Regions from separate parts of the Bacillus sp. AL-1R genome, predicted to be linked through region 2. Evidence: a T-box and tRNA genes for the amino acid it is inferred to sense, from the RefSeq annotation. Region 2 holds a T-box; the other regions hold tRNA genes.
The links. The T-box of region 2 lies ahead of ACSBO6_RS09070 (glycine--tRNA ligase). A T-box ahead of a tRNA ligase gene usually reads a tRNA of that ligase, here a tRNA-Gly.
Positions count from the first base shown of each region.

Region 1: it encodes a tRNA-Gly, which carries the amino acid that the T-box ahead of ACSBO6_RS09070 (glycine--tRNA ligase) is inferred to sense. The anticodon was not compared.
Region 3: it encodes a tRNA-Gly, which carries the amino acid that the T-box ahead of ACSBO6_RS09070 (glycine--tRNA ligase) is inferred to sense. The anticodon was not compared.
Region 4: it encodes a tRNA-Gly, which carries the amino acid that the T-box ahead of ACSBO6_RS09070 (glycine--tRNA ligase) is inferred to sense. The anticodon was not compared.

Region 1 covers NZ_CP197469.1:4,273,069-4,278,316, reverse strand. Annotated here, with positions in the region: rRNA gene ACSBO6_RS20390 (23S ribosomal RNA) at 1-1,495, shown strand, start outside; rRNA gene rrf (5S ribosomal RNA) at 1,616-1,731, shown strand; tRNA gene ACSBO6_RS20380 (tRNA-Asn) at 1,743-1,817, shown strand; tRNA gene ACSBO6_RS20375 (tRNA-Thr) at 1,831-1,903, shown strand; tRNA gene ACSBO6_RS20370 (tRNA-Glu) at 1,920-1,994, shown strand; tRNA gene ACSBO6_RS20365 (tRNA-Val) at 2,004-2,079, shown strand; tRNA gene ACSBO6_RS20360 (tRNA-Tyr) at 2,098-2,182, shown strand; tRNA gene ACSBO6_RS20355 (tRNA-Gln) at 2,191-2,265, shown strand; tRNA gene ACSBO6_RS20350 (tRNA-Lys) at 2,293-2,365, shown strand; tRNA gene ACSBO6_RS20345 (tRNA-Gly) at 2,382-2,456, shown strand; tRNA gene ACSBO6_RS20340 (tRNA-Ala) at 2,477-2,552, shown strand; gene rocF (arginase) at 2,793-3,692, shown strand; gene cdaA (diadenylate cyclase CdaA) at 4,025-4,843, shown strand; gene ACSBO6_RS20325 (CdaR family protein) at 4,836-5,248, shown strand, end outside.
Region 2 covers NZ_CP197469.1:1,917,387-1,922,634, reverse strand. Annotated here, with positions in the region: gene ACSBO6_RS09080 (NETI motif-containing protein) at 1-99, opposite strand, end outside; gene ACSBO6_RS09075 (Bax inhibitor-1/YccA family protein) at 216-938, opposite strand; gene ACSBO6_RS09070 (glycine--tRNA ligase) at 1,066-2,451, opposite strand; T-box leader at 2,534-2,714, opposite strand; gene ACSBO6_RS09065 (hypothetical protein) at 2,926-3,354, shown strand; gene ACSBO6_RS09060 (ABC transporter ATP-binding protein) at 3,497-4,204, opposite strand; gene ACSBO6_RS09055 (ABC transporter ATP-binding protein) at 4,223-4,993, opposite strand; gene ACSBO6_RS09050 (ABC transporter permease subunit) at 5,009-5,248, opposite strand, start outside.
Region 3 covers NZ_CP197469.1:583,168-588,415, reverse strand. Annotated here, with positions in the region: gene ACSBO6_RS02870 (hypothetical protein) at 120-410, shown strand; gene ACSBO6_RS02865 (hypothetical protein) at 596-1,129, opposite strand; tRNA gene ACSBO6_RS02860 (tRNA-Leu) at 1,511-1,593, opposite strand; tRNA gene ACSBO6_RS02855 (tRNA-Leu) at 1,685-1,770, opposite strand; tRNA gene ACSBO6_RS02850 (tRNA-Cys) at 1,788-1,858, opposite strand; tRNA gene ACSBO6_RS02845 (tRNA-Gly) at 1,865-1,939, opposite strand; tRNA gene ACSBO6_RS02840 (tRNA-Gln) at 1,945-2,019, opposite strand; tRNA gene ACSBO6_RS02835 (tRNA-His) at 2,097-2,172, opposite strand; tRNA gene ACSBO6_RS02830 (tRNA-Trp) at 2,189-2,262, opposite strand; tRNA gene ACSBO6_RS02825 (tRNA-Tyr) at 2,268-2,352, opposite strand; tRNA gene ACSBO6_RS02820 (tRNA-Thr) at 2,363-2,435, opposite strand; tRNA gene ACSBO6_RS02815 (tRNA-Phe) at 2,615-2,690, opposite strand; tRNA gene ACSBO6_RS02810 (tRNA-Asp) at 2,699-2,774, opposite strand; tRNA gene ACSBO6_RS02805 (tRNA-Met) at 2,778-2,854, opposite strand; tRNA gene ACSBO6_RS02800 (tRNA-Val) at 3,052-3,127, opposite strand; tRNA gene ACSBO6_RS02795 (tRNA-Glu) at 3,137-3,211, opposite strand; tRNA gene ACSBO6_RS02790 (tRNA-Ser) at 3,235-3,326, opposite strand; tRNA gene ACSBO6_RS02785 (tRNA-Asn) at 3,331-3,405, opposite strand; rRNA gene rrf (5S ribosomal RNA) at 3,416-3,531, opposite strand; rRNA gene ACSBO6_RS02775 (23S ribosomal RNA) at 3,653-5,248, opposite strand, start outside.
Region 4 covers NZ_CP197469.1:3,692,838-3,698,085, reverse strand. Annotated here, with positions in the region: tRNA gene ACSBO6_RS17825 (tRNA-Met) at 1-74, shown strand; tRNA gene ACSBO6_RS17820 (tRNA-Ile) at 84-160, shown strand; tRNA gene ACSBO6_RS17815 (tRNA-Ser) at 169-261, shown strand; tRNA gene ACSBO6_RS17810 (tRNA-Met) at 611-687, shown strand; tRNA gene ACSBO6_RS17805 (tRNA-Asp) at 691-766, shown strand; tRNA gene ACSBO6_RS17800 (tRNA-Phe) at 775-850, shown strand; tRNA gene ACSBO6_RS17795 (tRNA-Thr) at 885-957, shown strand; tRNA gene ACSBO6_RS17790 (tRNA-His) at 967-1,042, shown strand; tRNA gene ACSBO6_RS17785 (tRNA-Gly) at 1,049-1,119, shown strand; tRNA gene ACSBO6_RS17780 (tRNA-Ile) at 1,137-1,213, shown strand; tRNA gene ACSBO6_RS17775 (tRNA-Asn) at 1,233-1,307, shown strand; tRNA gene ACSBO6_RS17770 (tRNA-Ser) at 1,314-1,404, shown strand; tRNA gene ACSBO6_RS17765 (tRNA-Glu) at 1,415-1,486, shown strand; gene ACSBO6_RS17760 (hypothetical protein) at 1,664-1,858, shown strand; gene ACSBO6_RS17755 (bifunctional transcriptional activator/DNA repair enzyme AdaA) at 2,205-2,750, shown strand; gene glgB (1,4-alpha-glucan branching protein GlgB) at 3,492-5,248, shown strand, end outside.

The sequences.
Region 1 (5,248 bases), 2.1 Mb from region 2:
CTGTACCACCTCATTTCCGTTTGAGCGATGGAGGGACGCAGAAAGATAGGGTAAGCGCGCTGCTGGATATGCGCGTCCAAGCAATTAGGCTGATGTGTAGGCAAATCCGCACATCGTAAGGCTGAGTTGTGATGGCGAGGGAAATATAGTACCGAAGTTCCTGATTCTACGCTGCCAAGAAAAGCTTCTAGCGAGGAAATAGGTGCCTGTACCGCAAACCGACACAGGTAGGCGAGGAGAGAATCCTAAGGTGAGCGAGAGAACTATGGTTAAGGAACTCGGCAAAATGACCCCGTAACTTCGGGAGAAGGGGTGCTCTTTTGGGTGTATGCCCGGGAGAGCCGCAGTGAAAAGGCCCAAGCGACTGTTTAGCAAAAACACAGGTCTCTGCGAAGCCGCAAGGCGAAGTATAGGGGCTGACGCCTGCCCGGTGCTGGAAGGTTAAGAGGAGGGGTTATCCCTTACGGGAGAAGCTCTGAATTGAAGCCCCAGTAAACGGCGGCCGTAACTATAACGGTCCTAAGGTAGCGAAATTCCTTGTCGGGTAAGTTCCGACCCGCACGAAAGGCGTAACGATTTGGGCACTGTCTCAACCATAGACTCGGTGAAATTATAGTACCTGTGAAGATGCAGGTTACCCGCGACAGGACGGAAAGACCCCGTGGAGCTTTACTGCAGCTTGATATTGAATTTTGGTACAGCTTGTACAGGATAGGTAGGAGCCTGAGAAGCCGGAGCGCTAGCTTCGGTGGAGGCGTCGGTGGGATACTACCCTGGCTGTATTGAAATTCTAACCTAGAGCCGTGATCCGGCTCGGAGACAGTGTCAGGTGGGCAGTTTGACTGGGGCGGTCGCCTCCTAAAGAGTAACGGAGGCGCCCAAAGGTTCCCTCAGAATGGTTGGAAATCATTCGAAGAGTGTAAAGGCATAAGGGAGCTTGACTGCGAGACCTACAAGTCGAGCAGGGACGAAAGTCGGGCTTAGTGATCCGGTGGTTCCGCATGGAAGGGCCATCGCTCAACGGATAAAAGCTACCCCGGGGATAACAGGCTTATCTCCCCCAAGAGTCCACATCGACGGGGAGGTTTGGCACCTCGATGTCGGCTCATCGCATCCTGGGGCTGTAGTCGGTCCCAAGGGTTGGGCTGTTCGCCCATTAAAGCGGTACGCGAGCTGGGTTCAGAACGTCGTGAGACAGTTCGGTCCCTATCCGTCGTGGGCGCAGGAAATTTGAGAGGAGCTGTCCTTAGTACGAGAGGACCGGGATGGACACACCGCTGGTGTACCAGTTGTTCTGCCAAGAGCATGGCTGGGTAGCTATGTGTGGAAGGGATAAGTGCTGAAAGCATCTAAGCATGAAGCCCCCCTCAAGATGAGATTTCCCATAGCGTTAAGCTAGTAAGACCCCTGAGAGACGATCAGGTTGATAGGTCAGAGGTGGAAGCGTGGTGACACGTGGAGCTGACTGATACTAATCGGTCGAGGACTTAACTAACAAGTTTGATGATGACATTATCTAGTTTTGAGGGTACAAAAAATATTATAAAAACTTCAAAAAAGTTATTGACTTTAAAATGAAATTTGATATAATAATTAATGTCCTTAAGAAATTGAATCAAGTGATGATAGCGAAGAGGTCACACCCGTTCCCATACCGAACACGGCAGTTAAGCTCTTCAGCGTCGATGGTAGTTGGGGGTTTCCCCCTGTGAGAGTAGAACGTCGCTTGGTTCTAAGATTATTCCGCAGTAGCTCAGTGGTAGAGCACTCGGCTGTTAACCGAGTGGTCGTAGGTTCGAACCCTACCTGCGGAGCCATTTTTAACTTAATGCTTCCATAGCTCAGCAGGCAGAGTACTTCCATGGTAAGGAAGAGGTCACCGGTTCGAGCCCGGTTGGAAGCTTAGGAAAAGTTGTACTGGCCCGTTGGTCAAGCGGTTAAGACACCGCCCTTTCACGGCGGTAACACGGGTTCGAGTCCCGTACGGGTCACCATTTTATTACGGAGGATTAGCTCAGCTGGGAGAGCACCTGCCTTACAAGCAGGGGGTCGGCGGTTCGAGCCCGTCATCCTCCACCATCTAATTTAATAAATACCGGAGGGGTAGCGAAGTGGCTAAACGCGGCGGACTGTAAATCCGCTCCCTGTGGGTTCGGCGGTTCGAATCCGTCCCCCTCCACCATTTATTGTTGGGCTATAGCCAAGCGGTAAGGCAACGGATTTTGATTCCGTCATGCCCTGGTTCGAATCCAGGTAGCCCAGCCATTTTTTTATTTTATCGTAATTTATTACGAGCCATTAGCTCAGTAGGTAGAGCATCTGACTTTTAATCAGAGGGTCGAAGGTTCGAATCCTTCATGGCTCACTCTTTTTTTTTATGTGCGGAAGTAGTTCAGTGGTAGAATACAACCTTGCCAAGGTTGGGGTCGCGGGTTCGAGCCCCGTCTTCCGCTCCATTCGCATATACTTAAATAGTGGGGCCTTAGCTCAGCTGGGAGAGCGCCTGCCTTGCACGCAGGAGGTCAGCGGTTCGATCCCGCTAGGCTCCACCAATATACATAAAGTTAAACCTTAGTCATTTGACTAAGGTTTTTTGTTGTATATAATCATATAATATAGCAATTTAAAAGCTAAAAATGCATATGTATACAAAAAAATGTTGAGTTGACCCATTTGATTCAAAAGATTTAAACTATTAATATAATTAATAACTTTAATAGTCGAAAAGTTATATTTTTTCAAACTAAAGTAAGCGTTTACTTTTATGAATTTAGTTGATGGGGGAAATAAAAATGTTAAAAGATATTTCAATTATTGGGGTACCATTAGATTTAGGACAAACTAGACGTGGAGTAGACATGGGGCCAAGTGCAATTAGATATGCACAACTACACGAACGTATTGAAAGAATGTCTTATCAAGTAGAAGACTTAGGCGACATCTTAGTAGAACGTACACCAGTTAAAGAAGATAATTCAGAACATAACTTAAAAAACTTAAAATCAGTAAAAGAAACATGTGAAAAGCTTGCAGTAGAAGTGGATGAAGTTATTAAAAGAAACAGAATGCCACTAGTACTTGGTGGAGATCATAGTATTGCGATTGGTACACTAGCAGGTGTATCAAAACATTATAATAATTTAGGATTAATCTGGTTTGATGCACATGGTGATTTAAATACTGCTGAAACATCTCCTTCTGGTAATATTCATGGTATGTCTTTAGCTGTTTCTTTAGGACATGGTCACGATTTATTAACGAAAATAGGTGGTTACTTCCCTAAAGTAAAACCTGAGAACGTAATCATTATTGGAGCACGTGATCTTGATGAAGGCGAAAGAGCAATTATTAAAGAATTAGGAATTAAAGTTTATACAATGCATGAAATTGATAAATTAGGAATGACGAAAGTAATGGAAGAAAGCATTGACCACTTGAAAGAGTGTGATGGTGTACACTTATCATTAGATCTTGATGGTCTAGATCCAATTCACGTTCCTGGAGTTGGTACACCTGTTCCTGGAGGAATTACTTATAGAGAAGGTCATTTAGCGATGGAAATGTTATCTGATGCTGATATTATTACTTCAATTGAATTCGTAGAAGTTAATCCAATATTAGATGAAAGAAATAGAACAGCTATCGTAGCTGTTGCATTGATCGGCTCATTATTAGGAGAAAAGTTACTATAAAATAAAATTCACTTTAAGAGAGTAAATTTAAGTCGTTTAGTTGAAATCCTTTTTTTCATCTACTGAAGCTAGCATGTGCTAGCTTCTTTTTTTATCAATAAACTTTGAAGAATTGTCATTGAGAAAACTTCAAAATCACATAAAAATTTAGGTCATTCCTTCTATTATTATAGAGAGTCAACGTAAATAGTACTGTAATGATGTTTAATCTAACTAAAATAGACGTTAAAGTATTGTTAATATATTTAATAACTCATAAATTTTGTGTATTGCAAAAATATGGTATAATACTCAAGATACAGTTTTATTCTATAGAATTTGGAGGGTAAAAGATGCCTTCTTTAAATATAAATTTTTTACAGTATTTACAGAATGGATTAGATATACTAATAGTTTGGTTTGTTATATATAGATTAATTATCATTATTCAAGGGACGAAGGCTGTCCAACTTTTAAAGGGTGTCACAATCATTATTGTCGTAAAAGTATTAAGTAGCCTATTTGGACTGCATACTTTACAATTTTTAATGGATCAAGCACTAACATGGGGATTCTTAGCGGTTATTATTATCTTTCAACCAGAATTAAGGAGAGCACTAGAACAACTTGGACGTGGTCGATTCTTCTCTAGAACAACAGGTAACGGGTTTAATGACCGAAATGATATTGTTGAGAATATTGCAAAAGCCACTGAATACATGGCTAAACGAAGAATCGGTGCACTTATTTCATTTGAGAGACAAACAGGTATGGGTGACTATATAGAGTCCGGTATTAGAATGAATGCTAATTTATCATCAGAATTATTGATTAATATTTTTATTCCAAATACACCTTTACATGACGGGGCGGTAATTATACAAGGTGAAAAGATTACGGCAGCAGCCTGTTATTTACCTTTGTCTGAGAGTGCATTTATTTCAAAGGAATTAGGAACGAGGCATCGAGCTGCAGTTGGTATTAGTGAAGTTACTGACAGTATTACAATTGTAGTTTCCGAGGAAACAGGTGCGGTTTCAGTAGCGAGGAATGGAAATCTATACAGAGAATTATCAAAAGACGAGCTTATAAATTTATTAAATACTGAGCTGAAATCACCAGAAGAGTCCACTACATCTAAATGGAATTGGAAGGTGAAGCGTAATGGATAACTTTATGGATAATCGTTGGATTTTAAGAGGGATCGCTTTATTAGTAACATTATTACTTTTTATGTCTGTCAATCTTGTTCCACAATCAAGTACTTCGGGATTAGGAGACATACCGTTTGTTAATAATAAAGAATTAGTAAAAGAAGTACCAGTAACACCTATTTATGATCAGCGCAATCTAATTGTAACTGGTGTTCCAAAAGATGTTTCTGTGCAATTAGATGGACCTAATAGTATTGTAAAATCTGCTGAAATGAAGAAGGATTTCGAAGTGTATTTGGATCTAACTTCTTACGCTTTAGGTACATATGAAGTTCCTTTAAAAATTAGAAATATTTCAGATAAAATAAAAGCAACGATTAAACCAAGAACAGTTAGGGTCACAATTAATGAAAAAATTGAAAA
Region 2 (5,248 bases):
TTCCATTCTTTTAACTGGTGTATAGCCTTCTCTTTGCATTCTCTCTAAGCAATCATTAATTGTTTCATTTTCAAAGACTTCAAATTTTTTCTTACTCATCTATTTCCCTACTTTCTACTTTTGTCATTCTATTGAATTATGATCAAATTAAAAATCAAAATATAGTAAAAAACCTTACTTTCATTTGAGAGTAAGGTCAAACTGACTAAAATTAGTTAATCGCGAAGCCTCGAAAGGAATCGTAGTGCTTCAATATAAACCCAAATGACTGTTACTAATAAACCAAAAGCACAATACCATTCGAATTCTTTTGGTGCACCTTGTCTAACACTTGTTGTAATTAATTCAAAATCCAAAAATAGATTTAATGAAGCAATTACTAGTATTGCCAAACTAACAAATATTCCGATTGGACCCGATTGATGAATAAATGGAATTGGAACATGGAATAGTTGTAGGACCATCGTAAGTAAATAAAATAAAAATACACCAATTGTTAAGCCTAAAACGATTGATCTAAAACGGTGCGTTACTTTAACTAGTCCAGTAGCATAACAAATTAATGTTCCTGCAATAATTGCAATTGTTAATAGAACCGCTTGTAGGACAATCATTCCATATGTTGCTTCATAAACAGCTGAAATATTTCCAATTAAAATCCCTTCAACTGCTGCATAAATAGGTGTAGTAATCGGCGCAATTCTAGGTGAAAAAGATGTTACTAATCCAAGAATGAGTGCAACGATCAAACATCCTATAAACACTTTAGAATTAAGTGTTCCAGTTGCCGTTAGATAAAATGAGTATCCCGCTGTTGCGATTAGTAAGATTAATGCGATGATCGTTTTACCAATTGTCCCACCAATCGTCATCGCTTTAGTAGAATGCCTTGATTTCGATAATCGTTCAGAATTTAAGATAGGATTCGAACTCCTCATTTAAACTCCTCCTTTATTTTATACCTTTATTTTACCATTTTTAGTAAAATTCTTAAACTTTAAACAAGCTTTAGTAAAATATATGAAAAAAGATGTCCAAAAGGACACCTTCATTCAAAAAACTAAATTAAAATTTAATTTTATTTGATAAAAATGATTGTAATTCACTTATTGCAACACGAGTTTGCTCCATTGTGTCACGATCACGAACTGTTACTTTACCATCTTCAATTGATTCGAAGTCATAAGTAATACAGAAAGGAGTACCGATTTCATCTTGACGTCTATAACGTTTACCGATTGAACCAGTTTCATCGAAATCAACATTGAAATCTTCTGCTAAAGAAGCAAATACTTCTTGTGCATTTTCTGATAATTTTTTAGATAATGGTAAAATTGCTGCTTTATATGGTGCTAAAGCAGGATGTAGACGCATGACTGTACGAGATGTACCATCTTCTAATGCCTCTTCTTCATAAGCATCAATTAAAAATGCTAACGTCACACGATCTGCACCTAATGATGGCTCGATACAATATGGAACGTATTTTTCATTTGTAATTGGATCATGATATGTGAAATCTTCAGTTGAATATTCCATATGTTGTTTTAAATCATAATCTGTACGAGACGCAATACCCCATAATTCGCCCCAACCAAATGGGAATTTATATTCAAAGTCTGTTGTTGCATTACTATAATGTGATAATTCATCTTCACTATGTTCACGTAAACGAAGGTTTTCTTCTTTCATGCCTAAAGCTAAAAGCCATTTATTAGCTGTTTCTTTCCAATAAGAATACCACTCTAGCTCTTCACCTGGTTTACAGAAGAATTCAAGCTCCATTTGTTCAAATTCACGAGTACGGAACGTGAAATTTCCTGGAGTAATTTCGTTACGGAAGCTTTTACCGATTTGAGCGATCCCAAATGGAACTTTCTTTCTCATTGTACGTTGAACATTTTTGAAGTTTACGAAAATACCTTGAGCTGTCTCAGGGCGTAAGAAAATTTCATTCGTACTTGATTCAGTAACACCTTGGAATGTTTTAAACATTAAGTTGAATTGACGAATATCTGTAAAATCATGGCTACCACAATCAGGGCAAGCTATATTATGCTCCTCAATTAATTTAGCCATTTCTGAAAATGGAAGACCATCAACGACAATTTCCATTCCTTTTTCTTCAAGTGCATTTTCGATTAATTTATCTGCACGATGACGAGCTTTACAATTTTTGCAATCGATCATTGGATCATTAAAGTTACCAATATGACCTGAAGCTTCCCATGTACGTGGATTCATTAAGATTGCAGCATCTAATCCAACATTATATGGACTTTGTTGTACAAACTTTTTCCACCAAGCTTTTTTCACATTATTTTTTAATTCAACACCTAGTGGACCATAATCCCACGTATTTGCTAAACCACCGTAAATTTCAGAACCTGGGAATACAAATCCTCTGTGTTTAGCATGACTTACTACTACATCCATCGATTTTTCTGACATTTCATTTGCCTCCAATTTTCAAATTGTTTTTTAGAAAATGCAAGAATGAAATAAAAAAGCTCTCATCCTTAGGCATTTTCTGCCTAGGGACGAGAGCTGTATATGCACCCGCGGTTCCACCCTAGTTGACAATTAAAAAAATTGTCCACTTTAAAAATTAACTCAGGAATGCCTTTCGCTAAAGGTTTTGATTGAGCTCACACCATCCTCAACTCGCTTTTACAAAATAATCTTTAGGTACTTCTTTCCGTCAACGTTATATGTAATAAATAATATGTAGTTATTTTAACAAAGTGACTATGATTAAGTCAAATATTATTATGAACAATTTTGATAGAAAAAAACGGTGAATTTTTTGAATTTTTTTTGGAAATATAACATGTAAAGATAAAACCTTTACAGTATGAGCATTACTTGGTATGATAGAAAAGTTGTTTTATTTATATACTATACTATCAGAAGGGAGTGCTAGTTTTGAGTAGCAGCATTTTTTTAAAGAAAAAGAAACGTTCAGCAGTATTGCTTGATAAACATCATTCCATTCGTTTATTAAAGACAAACAAAAAGCGAATCATTAAAAAAAGAAACAATAAAATAAAAGGGTTCGAACAATTACTTGTTAAAGAATTAAACGAGGAAATGATTTCAACTTCAAACAGTACGGTAAATGAAATTTCTGAAAATGTAAATACAGTAGTGATCGAAGGACTTCCAGTAACATTTCTTCTAAAGCTTGGAAAAGAGTTTTTCTCAGATTTAGAAGCAGTGAAGTACTATTATAATAGTAAACATGAAGATTTTTACAAGAATCGTAGTTTACTAGAGGAATCACTTCAATCTTCAATTAACAATGCGTCAAGTGAAGAACAATTAAAAGTTTCAGAATTTATTTCTAATAAATAATAAATTTGTATTAATGAGGGAGCCAAGGTGTTCCCTCTTTTTATTATTTGTAAGTTCAAATTCATTTACATCAAAAAAGGATGTTCACAAGTCAGTAAAACCTGACCAATGAAACATCCTCTTTTTTACGTTACATTGTTTATTATGCTAAATATGCTTTTTTCACTTCTTCATTATTCATTAATGCTTTACCTTCACCAACCATTTGAATCTCACCAGTTTGAATGACATAGCCACGGTGAGCAATTTGTAATGCTTGGTAGGCGTTTTGTTCAACTAATAAGATGGTCATTCCTTGTTTGTTTAATTGCTCAATGATTTCAAATATTTGTTCAACGATAATTGGAGCAAGACCCATTGATGGTTCATCAAGCATTAGCAATGATGGCCCCATCATCAGTCCTCGACCAATTGCTAGCATTTGTTGTTCTCCTCCACTCATCGTACCGCCTTTTTGGCTGATCCGCTCTTTTAGTCTTGGAAAATAATCAAATACCATTTCCATACGAGCAGCGATTAGTTTTTTATCTTTAACTGAGAAAGCACCCATCTCTAAATTTTCTTTTACAGTTAATTTAGAAAAGATTCTTCTTCCTTCCGGTACATGAGCAATTCCTTTTAAGGCAATTTCATGAGATTGTAACTTTATTAATTCTTCACCTTTATAAATAAGCGTTCCAGATTTTGGTTTAACTTGACCACAAATCGTTTTTAGAGTAGTAGATTTTCCTGCACCGTTACTACCAATTAATGTTACTATTTCACCCTCATTTACTTCAATGTTTATATTTTTCAGTGCTTGTATACCACCGTAAAAAGAGTTAATATCTTTTAATTGTAATAGTGTCATCTTTTTGTACTCCTTTCACTATGCAGTAGTCACTGCACTTTTTCCTAAATAGGCTTCAATTACTTTTTGATTATTACGAATTTCGAGAGGTTTTCCTTCTGCAATTTTTTCGCCATGATCAAGTACAAATAAATATTCCGATATTTCCATAACAAGTTTCATATCATGCTCGATTAAGACGATTGTTAAGTTAAGGTCATCTCTCATTTGATAAATTAAATCAGTCAATTCTTTCGTTTCTTTCGGATTCATCCCTGCTGCTGGTTCATCTAAAAGTAAGATTCTTGGCCTAGATGCTAATGCGCGAGCTATTTCGAGTCGTCTTTGTGCACCGTAAGATAGACTTGATGCTTCTTCATTATAAACATCAGCCAATCCTACGTATTCTAACCATTTATATGCCTCTTTCATTGCCGATTTTTCTGCTTTTTTAAATTTAGGTAAATGGAAAATTGTTGAAAAAACACCATATTTTAAATGCTGATGCATTCCTACCATGACGTTTTCTAAAGCAGTCATACTACTAAATAAACGAATATTTTGGAATGTACGCGCAATGCCTTTTTTATTAACTGAATGTGGCTTTAATCCGACTAAGCTCTCATTTCCTAACAATATTTCACCACTAGTAGGCGTATATACACCTGTGATCATATTAAAAAATGTTGTCTTTCCTGCACCATTTGGTCCAATTACGGCTGTAATTGAGCCTTCTTTAATTTCAATATTTACATTATTAACAGCTGTTAGACCGCCAAAACTTTTCGTTAAATTCGTTGTTTTTAACATTTGACAACCTCCCTCCTAAAATGAAACTGAGCTTGTTTTTTCTTCGACTATAGTTTGATCTACGACATCTTCTTTTGGAACAATCTTATTTTTAGCAGGCAATAATCCTTTTGGCCTGAAGATTGCTACAAGTACTAAAATTAGCCCGAAAATCATACGTTGCATTTTAGCAGGCGATAAAGCAGGTGGTAAATTAATCACGCCATCTAAAGTTAATTGGTTTAAATAATTTGTAATTTCTGTTAATACTTGTAG
Region 3 (5,248 bases), 1.3 Mb from region 2:
AAGAGTATAAGTAGCTAACAGCAGAGGCTATTGAAAGATTTGTAGAAATTTGAATAAAGGTATAATGAATTTTCTCATAGAATTCTTCTTTATAGGATAAATTTAGGAGGAGAGTAATTATGACAAATCCTTTGGTAAAAGAAGAAAAGAATCCTTTAGTCGAAAGTTTTGAGGGTGTCTGTAGTTTGATTGAAGAAACAAACGACAGAATTGATCTTACACAAGATACACTTAAAGAACTTGATCGATACAATAATGAGAAATTAAAAGATGCAAAACAATTTACGATTAAAGTAGCTGCTGCAAGCCTATTAATAGCAACAACTGGTCTTGTAGTTACTTTAGCAAATAAAAGAAATCCAAAACAATTTGATTGGCTTAAGCAAAAACGTAAGTATGTAAAAATGTAATGTTAGGATTGCTAATATCCACATAAAGAAGGCAGCGACTATATAGATGTTCGCTGCCTTTCTTTATGTGGATGTTAATAGCTCTATATGACAATTATTTAATGCTGATGAAGAATCAATTAAAGTTCCAAGAATAATGCAGTAAAATCTGTGTTTTAGGACAAAAGAAAAAGACAGCCATTAAGCTATCTCTGATTTTTTAAATAAGCCATATAATCATCCACTTTTTCTGCATTTCCATTTCCAGCTTTTGCGCTATTGAAAACAACAATTCTTCCTTGGGTATGATTAATCTTGTTGTCTAAATCGTGCATTATTCGATGAGTATACAACAAAGCTTTCATGTCTTTTTGATCAATTGCCAATTTCATTAACTTGTTAGCTAAATCTAAATCATCGTGCAAATCGCTATTTTCATCTACATTGCTAAGTATTTTTTCAAAATATGTGAGAATAGATTCCAATTCAGATTTTTTATCTTCCCAAGCTGGAGAGTTTGGATTTTTGAATTGTTGATAATTTAACCAACCAGTTAAATTATTTAATATATCGTGTGTTCTTGCAATATCTGCTCCTTCCTTTGAAGCTGGAGGAATCTTTTCTTTGTCATATTTTATATTTGCAACATGATATTCATTTTTAAAAACAATAATTTTAACTATTTTCCAAGATAAAAATGAAACAGCAATCAAACCTACAAACAACAAACCAATTTTCAAATATTTATTTATTGCAACTCACTCCTTTTGTCTACATACTCATAATAATTTTAACATTAATATTGTAAAGAGTTGGTTTGAAAATTCAAAAAAATTCCTTGTAGAACGATTTACTATCTACTGGTAAATTCCTTTGCGTACTAGTAAATCATCGCAACGCATGACTTCTTTTACTAGCTAGCAATCTCGTGTTAATGCACGTTGTTTACAATCCGCTTTCTTGCATAGGATCAATATAAAATGTTTAATATCAATTTCTGTCATTGTCACTAAAGGTTTCTTATCAGCTGACAACATTATTTGGAGATATTTTGCCATGTGCAAGAAAAACAAAAAAAGCTTTGCACAATTAGTGCAAAGCTTTTTTTGTTAGCATTTATATAGCGGTGACAGGACTTGAACCTGCACATCCGTGAAGATACCTGATTTTGAGTCAGGCGTGTCTGCCATTCCACCACACCGCCAAAGTTATACAATAATTATAATATATGAAAGACAAATTGTCCAATCAAATCTGAAATTAAAAACCTCTTACAAAGTAAGAGGTTTTTTTGATGCCGAGGGCCGGACTCGAACCGGCACGGTTGTCACCAACCGCAGGATTTTAAGTCCTGTGTGTCTGCCAATTCCACCACCCCGGCGTGGGGTAAAATCTAAAAGGCGGTAACCGGATTTGAACCGATGATAAAGGTTTTGCAGACCTCTGCCTTACCACTTGGCTATACCGCCGTAATTTGGAGCGGAAGACGGGGCTCGAACCCGCGACCCCAACCTTGGCAAGGTTGTATTCTACCACTGAACTACTTCCGCATAAATGGCTGGGCTACCTGGATTCGAACCAGGGCATGACGGAATCAAAATCCGTTGCCTTACCGCTTGGCTATAGCCCATTAATTAAGAACTTTATATACTATATTCAATTTATTATAAATTATATTACTCACTTGAGCAATCGTTATAAATTATATGGGGCGACCGATGGGAATCGAACCCACGAGTGTCGGAACCACAATCCGATGCGTTAACCACTTCGCCACGATCGCCATTATTTTATTTAATTGGCAGGGGCAGTAGGAATCGAACCCACACCAAAGGTTTTGGAGACCTCTATTCTACCGTTAAACTATGCCCCTATAAATGGTGGAGGGGGACGGATTCGAACCGCCGAACCCACAGGGAGCGGATTTACAGTCCGCCGCGTTTAGCCACTTCGCTACCCCTCCGGTTAAAGAGTGCCGACTAGAGGACTTGAACCCCCAACCTACTGATTACAAGTCAGTTGCTCTACCAATTGAGCTAAGTCGGCGTATTAATTTATTTATTGCCATATTTAGTTCGTTTCTTAGTCGTCCTTGTCTCAGTAAGAATTTCAAGATGTTGCTCGACAAGTACGCTGAGGTCTTGCTACGAAGTTTATTCGTTCGTGCTCTACCAATTGAGCTAAGTCGGCGTATTAAAATTTATTTGTTGCCATATTTTTCAAGATGGTGGCTCGGGACGGAATCGAACCGCCGACACGAGGATTTTCAGTCCTCTGCTCTACCGACTGAGCTACCGAGCCATCTTAAATGGCGGTCCCGACCGGGATCGAACCGGCGATCTCCTGCGTGACAGGCAGGCATGTTAACCGCTACACCACGGGACCATTTGGTTGCGGGGACAGGATTTGAACCTGCGACCTTCGGGTTATGAGCCCGACGAGCTACCAGACTGCTCCACCCCGCGATAATGTGGATACTATTTTTTATAGTTCCATGAAAGTTATTTTGTTAAGACCATCCCAATCTCAGGATGATTTTGCAAGTAGCAGCTCGATTGGTATGCTGAAGTAATTTCTTCGAAGCATATTCGTTCGTGCTCCACCCCGCGATAATGTGGATACTATTTAATATAGTTCCATGAAAGTTATTTTGTTAATTAAATGGTGGAGGATGACGGGCTCGAACCGCCGACCCCCTGCTTGTAAGGCAGGTGCTCTCCCAGCTGAGCTAATCCTCCGTAATAAAATGGTGACCCGTACGGGACTCGAACCCGTGTTACCGCCGTGAAAGGGCGGTGTCTTAACCGCTTGACCAACGGGCCAGTACAATAGTGCTGTAAATATGTGGCGGAGAGCAAGGGATTTGAACCCTTGAGACAGGGTTACCCGCCTACACGATTTCCAATCGTGCTCCTTCGGCCACTCGGACAGCTCTCCAAAATGGCTCCGCAGGTAGGATTCGAACCTACGACCACTCGGTTAACAGCCGAGTGCTCTACCACTGAGCTACTGCGGAATAATGATAAACCAAGCGACGTTCTACTCTCACAGGGGGAAACCCCCAACTACCATCGACGCTGAAGAGCTTAACTGCCGTGTTCGGTATGGGAACGGGTGTGACCTCTTCGCTATCATCACTTGATTCAATTTCTTAAGGACAATAACTATTATATCAAATTTCACTTAAAAGTCAATGACTTTTTTGAAGTTTTTTATAATGTTTTTTGCACCTTCAAAACTAGATAATGTCATCATCAAACTTGTTAGTTAAGTCCTCGACCGATTAGTATCAGTCAGCTCCACGTGTCACCACGCTTCCACCTCTGACCTATCAACCTGATCGTCTCTCAGGGGTCTTACTAGCTTAACGCTATGGGAAATCTCATCTTGAGGGGGGCTTCATGCTTAGATGCTTTCAGCACTTATCCCTTCCACACATAGCTACCCAGCCATGCTCTTGGCAGAACAACTGGTACACCAGCGGTGTGTCCATCCCGGTCCTCTCGTACTAAGGACAGCTCCTCTCAAATTTCCTGCGCCCACGACGGATAGGGACCGAACTGTCTCACGACGTTCTGAACCCAGCTCGCGTACCGCTTTAATGGGCGAACAGCCCAACCCTTGGGACCGACTACAGCCCCAGGATGCGATGAGCCGACATCGAGGTGCCAAACCTCCCCGTCGATGTGGACTCTTGGGGGAGATAAGCCTGTTATCCCCGGGGTAGCTTTTATCCGTTGAGCGATGGCCCTTCCATGCGGAACCACCGGATCACTAAGCCCGACTTTCGTCCCTGCTCGACTTGTAGGTCTCGCAGTCAAGCTCCCTTATGCCTTTACACTCTTCGAATGATTTCCAACCATTCTGAGGGAACCTTTGGGCGCCTCCGTTACTCTTTAGGAGGCGACCGCCCCAGTCAAACTGCCCACCTGACACTGTCTCCGAGCCGGATCACGGCTCTAGGTTAGAATTTCAATACAGCCAGGGTAGTATCCCACCGACGCCTCCACCGAAGCTAGCGCTCCGGCTTCTCAGGCTCCTACCTATCCTGTACAAGCTGTACCAAAATTCAATATCAAGCTGCAGTAAAGCTCCACGGGGTCTTTCCGTCCTGTCGCGGGTAACCTGCATCTTCACAGGTACTATAATTTCACCGAGTCTATGGTTGAGACAGTGCCCAAATCGTTACGCCTTTCGTGCGGGTCGGAACTTACCCGACAAGGAATTTCGCTACCTTAGGACCGTTATAGTTACGGCCGCCGTTTACTGGGGCTTCAATTCAGAGCTTCTCCCGTAAGGGATAACCCCTCCTCTTAACCTTCCAGCACCGGGCAGGCGTCAGCCCCTATACTTCGCCTTGCGGCTTCGCAGAGACCTGTGTTTTTGCTAAACAGTCGCTTGGGCCTTTTCACTGCGGCTCTCCCGGGCATACACCCAAAAGAGCACCCCTTCTCCCGAAGTTACGGGGTCATTTTGCCGAGTTCCTTAACCATAGTTCTCTCGCTCACCTTAGGATTCTCTCCTCGCCTACCTGTGTCGGTTTGCGGTACAGGCACCTATTTCCTCGCTAGAAGCTTTTCTTGGCAGCGTAGAATCAGGAACTTCGGTACTATATTTCCCTCGCCATCACAACTCAGCCTTATGATGTGCGGATTTGCCTACACATCAGCCTAATTGCTTGGACGCGCATATCCAGCAGCGCGCTTACCCTATCTTTCTGCGTCCCTCCATCGCTCAAACGGAAATGAGGTGGTACAGGAATATCAACCTGTTGTCCATCGCCTACGCCTGTCGGCCTCGGCTTAGGTCCTGACTAACCCTGGGAGGACGAGCCTTCCCCAGGAAACCTTAGGCATACG
Region 4 (5,248 bases), 1.8 Mb from region 2:
GGCGGTGTAGCTCAGCTGGCTAGAGCGTACGGTTCATACCCGTGAGGTCGTGGGTTCGACTCCCTCCGCCGCTACTTATTTAAGGACCTTTAGCTCAGCTGGTTAGAGCAGACGGCTCATAACCGTCCGGTCGTAGGTTCGAGTCCTACAAGGTCCACCACTTATAATGGAGTAATACCCAAGTCTGGCTGAAGGGATCGGTCTTGAAAACCGACAGGGGTGTAACAGCCCGCGGGGGTTCGAATCCCTCTTACTCCTCCATTTTTATTAAATTAACAAATTGAATTTAATGGATCTAATTTAAATAGTATCCACATTATCGCGGGGTGGAGCACGAACGAATATGCTTCGAAGAAATTACTTCAGCATACCAATCGAGCCGCTACTTGCATAATCATCCTGAGATTGGGATGGTCTTAACAAAATTAATATTCATGGAATTATATAAAATAGTATCCACATTATCGCGGGGTGGAGCACGAACGAATATGCTTCGAAGAAATTACTTCAGCATACCAATCGAGCCGCTACTTGCATAATCATCCTGAGATTGGGATGGTCTTAACAAAATTAATATTCATGGAACTATATAAAATAGTATCCACATTATCGCGGGGTGGAGCAGTCTGGTAGCTCGTCGGGCTCATAACCCGAAGGTCGCAGGTTCAAATCCTGTCCCCGCAACCAAATGGTCCCGTGGTGTAGCGGTTAACATGCCTGCCTGTCACGCAGGAGATCGCCGGTTCGATCCCGGTCGGGACCGCCATTTAAGATGGCTCGGTAGCTCAGTCGGTAGAGCAGAGGACTGAAAATCCTCGTGTCGGCGGTTCGATTCCGTCCCGAGCCACCATCTTAAAAAAATGGCAACAAACAATATTTATTTCGCCGACTTAGCTCAATTGGTAGAGCAACTGACTTGTAATCAGTAGGTTGGGGGTTCAAGTCCTCTAGTCGGCACTCTTTATGGCGATCGTGGCGAAGTGGTTAACGCATCGGATTGTGGTTCCGACACTCGTGGGTTCGATTCCCATCGGTCGCCCCATATTTTGCGGGTGTAGTTTAATGGTAAAATAGAAGCCTTCCAAGCTTCGGTCGTGGGTTCGATTCCCATCACCCGCTTTTTTATAAAATTTAATGGGCCTATAGCTCAGCTGGTTAGAGCGCACGCCTGATAAGCGTGAGGTCGATGGTTCGAGTCCATTTAGGCCCACCATTAAATTTATAATTATTTTTCCGCAGTAGCTCAGTGGTAGAGCACTCGGCTGTTAACCGAGTGGTCGTAGGTTCGAACCCTACCTGCGGAGCCATATTATAGAGAAGTACCCAAGTGGCTCAAGGGGCTCCCCTGCTAAGGGAGTAGATCGGGTAACCGGTGCGAGGGTTCGAATCCCTTCTTCTCTGCCATATTTTTTTTGGCCCGTTGGTCAAGCGGTTAAGACACCGCCCTTTCACGGCGGTAACACGGGTTCGAGTCCCGTACGGGTCATATCTAAAGCTCAGTTATTTGTGATAACACAGGTAACTGAGCTTTTTTGTCTTTTAATACGGCTCTATACTTTATGTTGGGGTATGTACACAATTTTAGATAAAAAACACGTAACTTCCAATATTCGTTATACTTGAATTGTCGAGAAACAAGTTAAACGAATGGAGTTACGTGTAAATGAATTCTAACATAGATATACTAGGTCTAGTGACAAAAGTAGAGGAACAATATAAATGTCAACTTAATATAGATTCGGGTATTAATGATGTACCATTTTGGAGGTCAGTAGGGGTACCAATAGAATTTTATAAAGGTTTTTTAAGCTTCACAATTGTGTCAGCTAGTATAACTAGTCATGTATGGGCGGCATGATGTAATACTTGTGGAAAACCGTTGTTATCAGTGCTTTTTTACTTCAAATAATAACCTCTTCCTTTTCAATTTCTACCAAGTAAAAGTATCTTTTAAAAAGACCCTCCTTTTTCCCATTTTATTTTATATAACAAGTGAACGGACGTGAACTATAAATGTCAACTTAAACATGTACATTTTCGATTATTTAAATATGTACAAAATCACTCATTCTTCTTTGAAAGATGTTGCATAATACTGTATGATTCCTCAACAACGTTTATTTAAATTAGAGAGCAAGAAGAAATTGAAAGCAAGCGCATTATCTTAGTGTTAAAATGTGAATAGCTAAAGGTGAGGTGATTAAATGAGTGGATTAAATAATGAGGTCATGTGGAATGCAGTTGAATCATGCGATGAAAACTATGATGGAGTATTTATTTATGCAGTTAAGTCCACTAGGATTTGTTGTAAACCTTCTTGTAAGTCAAGAATCCCATTAAAAGAAAATGTAGCATATTATCCGTCATTATCTTTGGCAATTAATGATGGGTACCGTCCATGTAAAAGATGTCAACCTGATTTACTTCACTCAAATGAAGAGGAAATTATTTTATCAGCAAAACAGTTTATTGAAAAAGAATTTCGAAGCTGTTTAACATTGGATCGCTTAGCACTTGAAGTTGGAGTAAGTAAATTTCATTTGCAAAGATTATTTAAAAAATCCACTGGTTTATCACCGTTAGAATTCGTAAATAAGTTAAAAATGATAGAAGCTAAGAGATTATTGCGGGATACTGAGGATACCATAACTGAAATAGCGCATAATCTTGGTTTTAAAGGGTCATCACATTTTTCAAGCATGTTTCGGCATCATTATAGTAGCACTCCAACTTCATTCAGAAAGAGGTAAATAAATGAAATGAAAAGATGGAGTAGCTTTATTGAAATATTAGGAATGCTGTGTGGCTTTTTTTGTAATTGTATGTGGTGTATTTTTGATTTCAGAGATTCGTTTCTTATGTAACACCAAGAGACAGAATGCAACTCTAATAAGATTATAAATAATAAGACAAAAAGGATTTTCGTAAAAACGAAGATCCTTTTTATTATATTACGATTGTTAAATGTTTTTGTTGAAATGCAAAAATATGTAAGTCAGTTAATTTTATGTCACTATTTTGATCAATAGGAATTGTTGATTGATCTTCTATATTTCCATATAAATCTGAGATCGGTTTAGAGATTTTTAGTACTTTTGCATCTAACTTTCCAGGTAATTTGATTATTGTTTCTAAAAAAATTTTAAAAAAAGATTCTCCCTCTTAATCTGATAATTTTCGACAAATCTTCTTAAATAGAAAGTTTATATGAAATATAAGTGTGAAATATGTATGAAATTTCATGAAAAATCAAAAATTTACAAATTGTTACAAGGGAATTCAGGAAAAAGATGTATAATTATACATATATATTCGTTCGACAAATTCGACATTTTTACGACAAGTGCTATAATGACAACGTTTTCATGAATGGTTATTCATTTACCAAAAAATGTTTTTGAATTTTTTTTGCATAAAAACAAGGTAAATATATATATTTGTAGAATATTAAGAGATAGGAGAATTTAAGAGATTGTAATGAGGTGAGGATGTTGCTTTTGACACGGCCAACTGAGTTTGATGTACATTTATTCCATGAGGGAAGTTTATTCCATAGCCATGAGTGTTTTGGGGCACATGTAGTAAAAAAAGGGAATAAAGTTGGAACTACTTTTACAGTGTGGGCTCCACATGCGAAAGGTGTCTCAGTTGTTGGGGACTTTAATAATTGGAATGGTTCTGAACATAAAATGGAAAAGTTGAACGATCAAGGGATATGGACGATATATATCCCCGAAATTGGTCATGGGACGATATACAAATATGAAATTTCAACGAAACATGGTGAAGTTTTATTAAAAAGTGATCCTTATGCTTTCTATAGTGAATTACGACCAAGTACTGCTTCGATTGTTTATGATCTTTCAGGGTATAAATGGAAAGATGCAAAATATCGAAAACAGAAATTCAAAAAGTCTGTATATGAAGAACCAGTTTTAATTTATGAAGTACATTTAGGTTCTTGGAAAAAGAAAGAAAACGGTGATTTTTATACTTATGCAGAACTAGCGACAGAACTAATTCCATATGTAAAAGAACATGGTTTTACACATATTGAAATATTACCATTAGTTGAACATCCATATGATCGTTCTTGGGGGTATCAAGGAGTAGGTTATTTTTCTTCTACTAGTCGATATGGAAATCCTCATGAGCTAATGAGCTTTATTGATGAATGCCACCAGCTAGGACTAGGAGTCATTATGGATTGGGTACCAGGTCATTTTTGTAAAGATTCTCACGGACTTTACATGTTTGATGGTGAACCGACATATGAATATGAAGGTTATGATGCTAGAGAAAATGAAGTATGGGGAACAGCAAATTTTGATTTATCAAAGCCAGAAGTAAAATCATTTCTTATTTCAAACGCCTTATATTGGATGGAATATTTTCACATCGATGGTTTTAGAGTAGACGCTGTTGCAAATATTTTATATTGGAAAAATAGAAATGAAGAAAATCCCTTCGCAACTAACTTTTTAAGAAAATTAAATGAAGCGGTATTTGAATATGATCCACAAGTATTAATGATTGCAGAAGATTCTACTGATTGGCCATTGGTTACTGCACCAACATACGAAGGTGGATTAGGATTTAATTTTAAGTGGAATATGGGTTGGATGAATGATGTTTTGACTTATATGGAGACTCACCCAACGGAAAGAAAGCATCATCATAATAAGATGACTTTCTCGTTTTTATATGCCTTCTCAGAAAACTTTGTTTTACCTTTTTCACATGATGAAGTAGTACATGGTAAGAAGTCATTGTTAAATAAAATGCCAGGTACATATGAGGATAAGTTTGCTCAATTAAGAGTACTATTTGGTTATTATTTATCTCATCCAGGTAAGAAACTCCTATTTATGGGAAGTGAATTTGGGCAATTTGATGAGTGGAAGGATTTAGAGCAAGTTGATTGGATGATTAAAGATTATGAATATCATGCCAAGATGAACAAGTATTTCAAAGAATTATTATCGATTTATAAAAAAAATAAATCACTTTATGAAGTTGATAATCATTGGGATGGATTTTCATGGATTGATGCAAATAATGCAGACCAAAGTGTATTTTCATTTATCCGTAAAGGAAAAAACAAAGATGATTTTGTCATCATAATTTGTAATTTTAGAGAAATTTCTTATGACAAATATCGAATTGGAGTACCTGCAAAGCATCGATATAAAGAATTGCTTTCAAGTGACTATATACAATTTGGCGGCGATAGTAAAATAAATCGTTC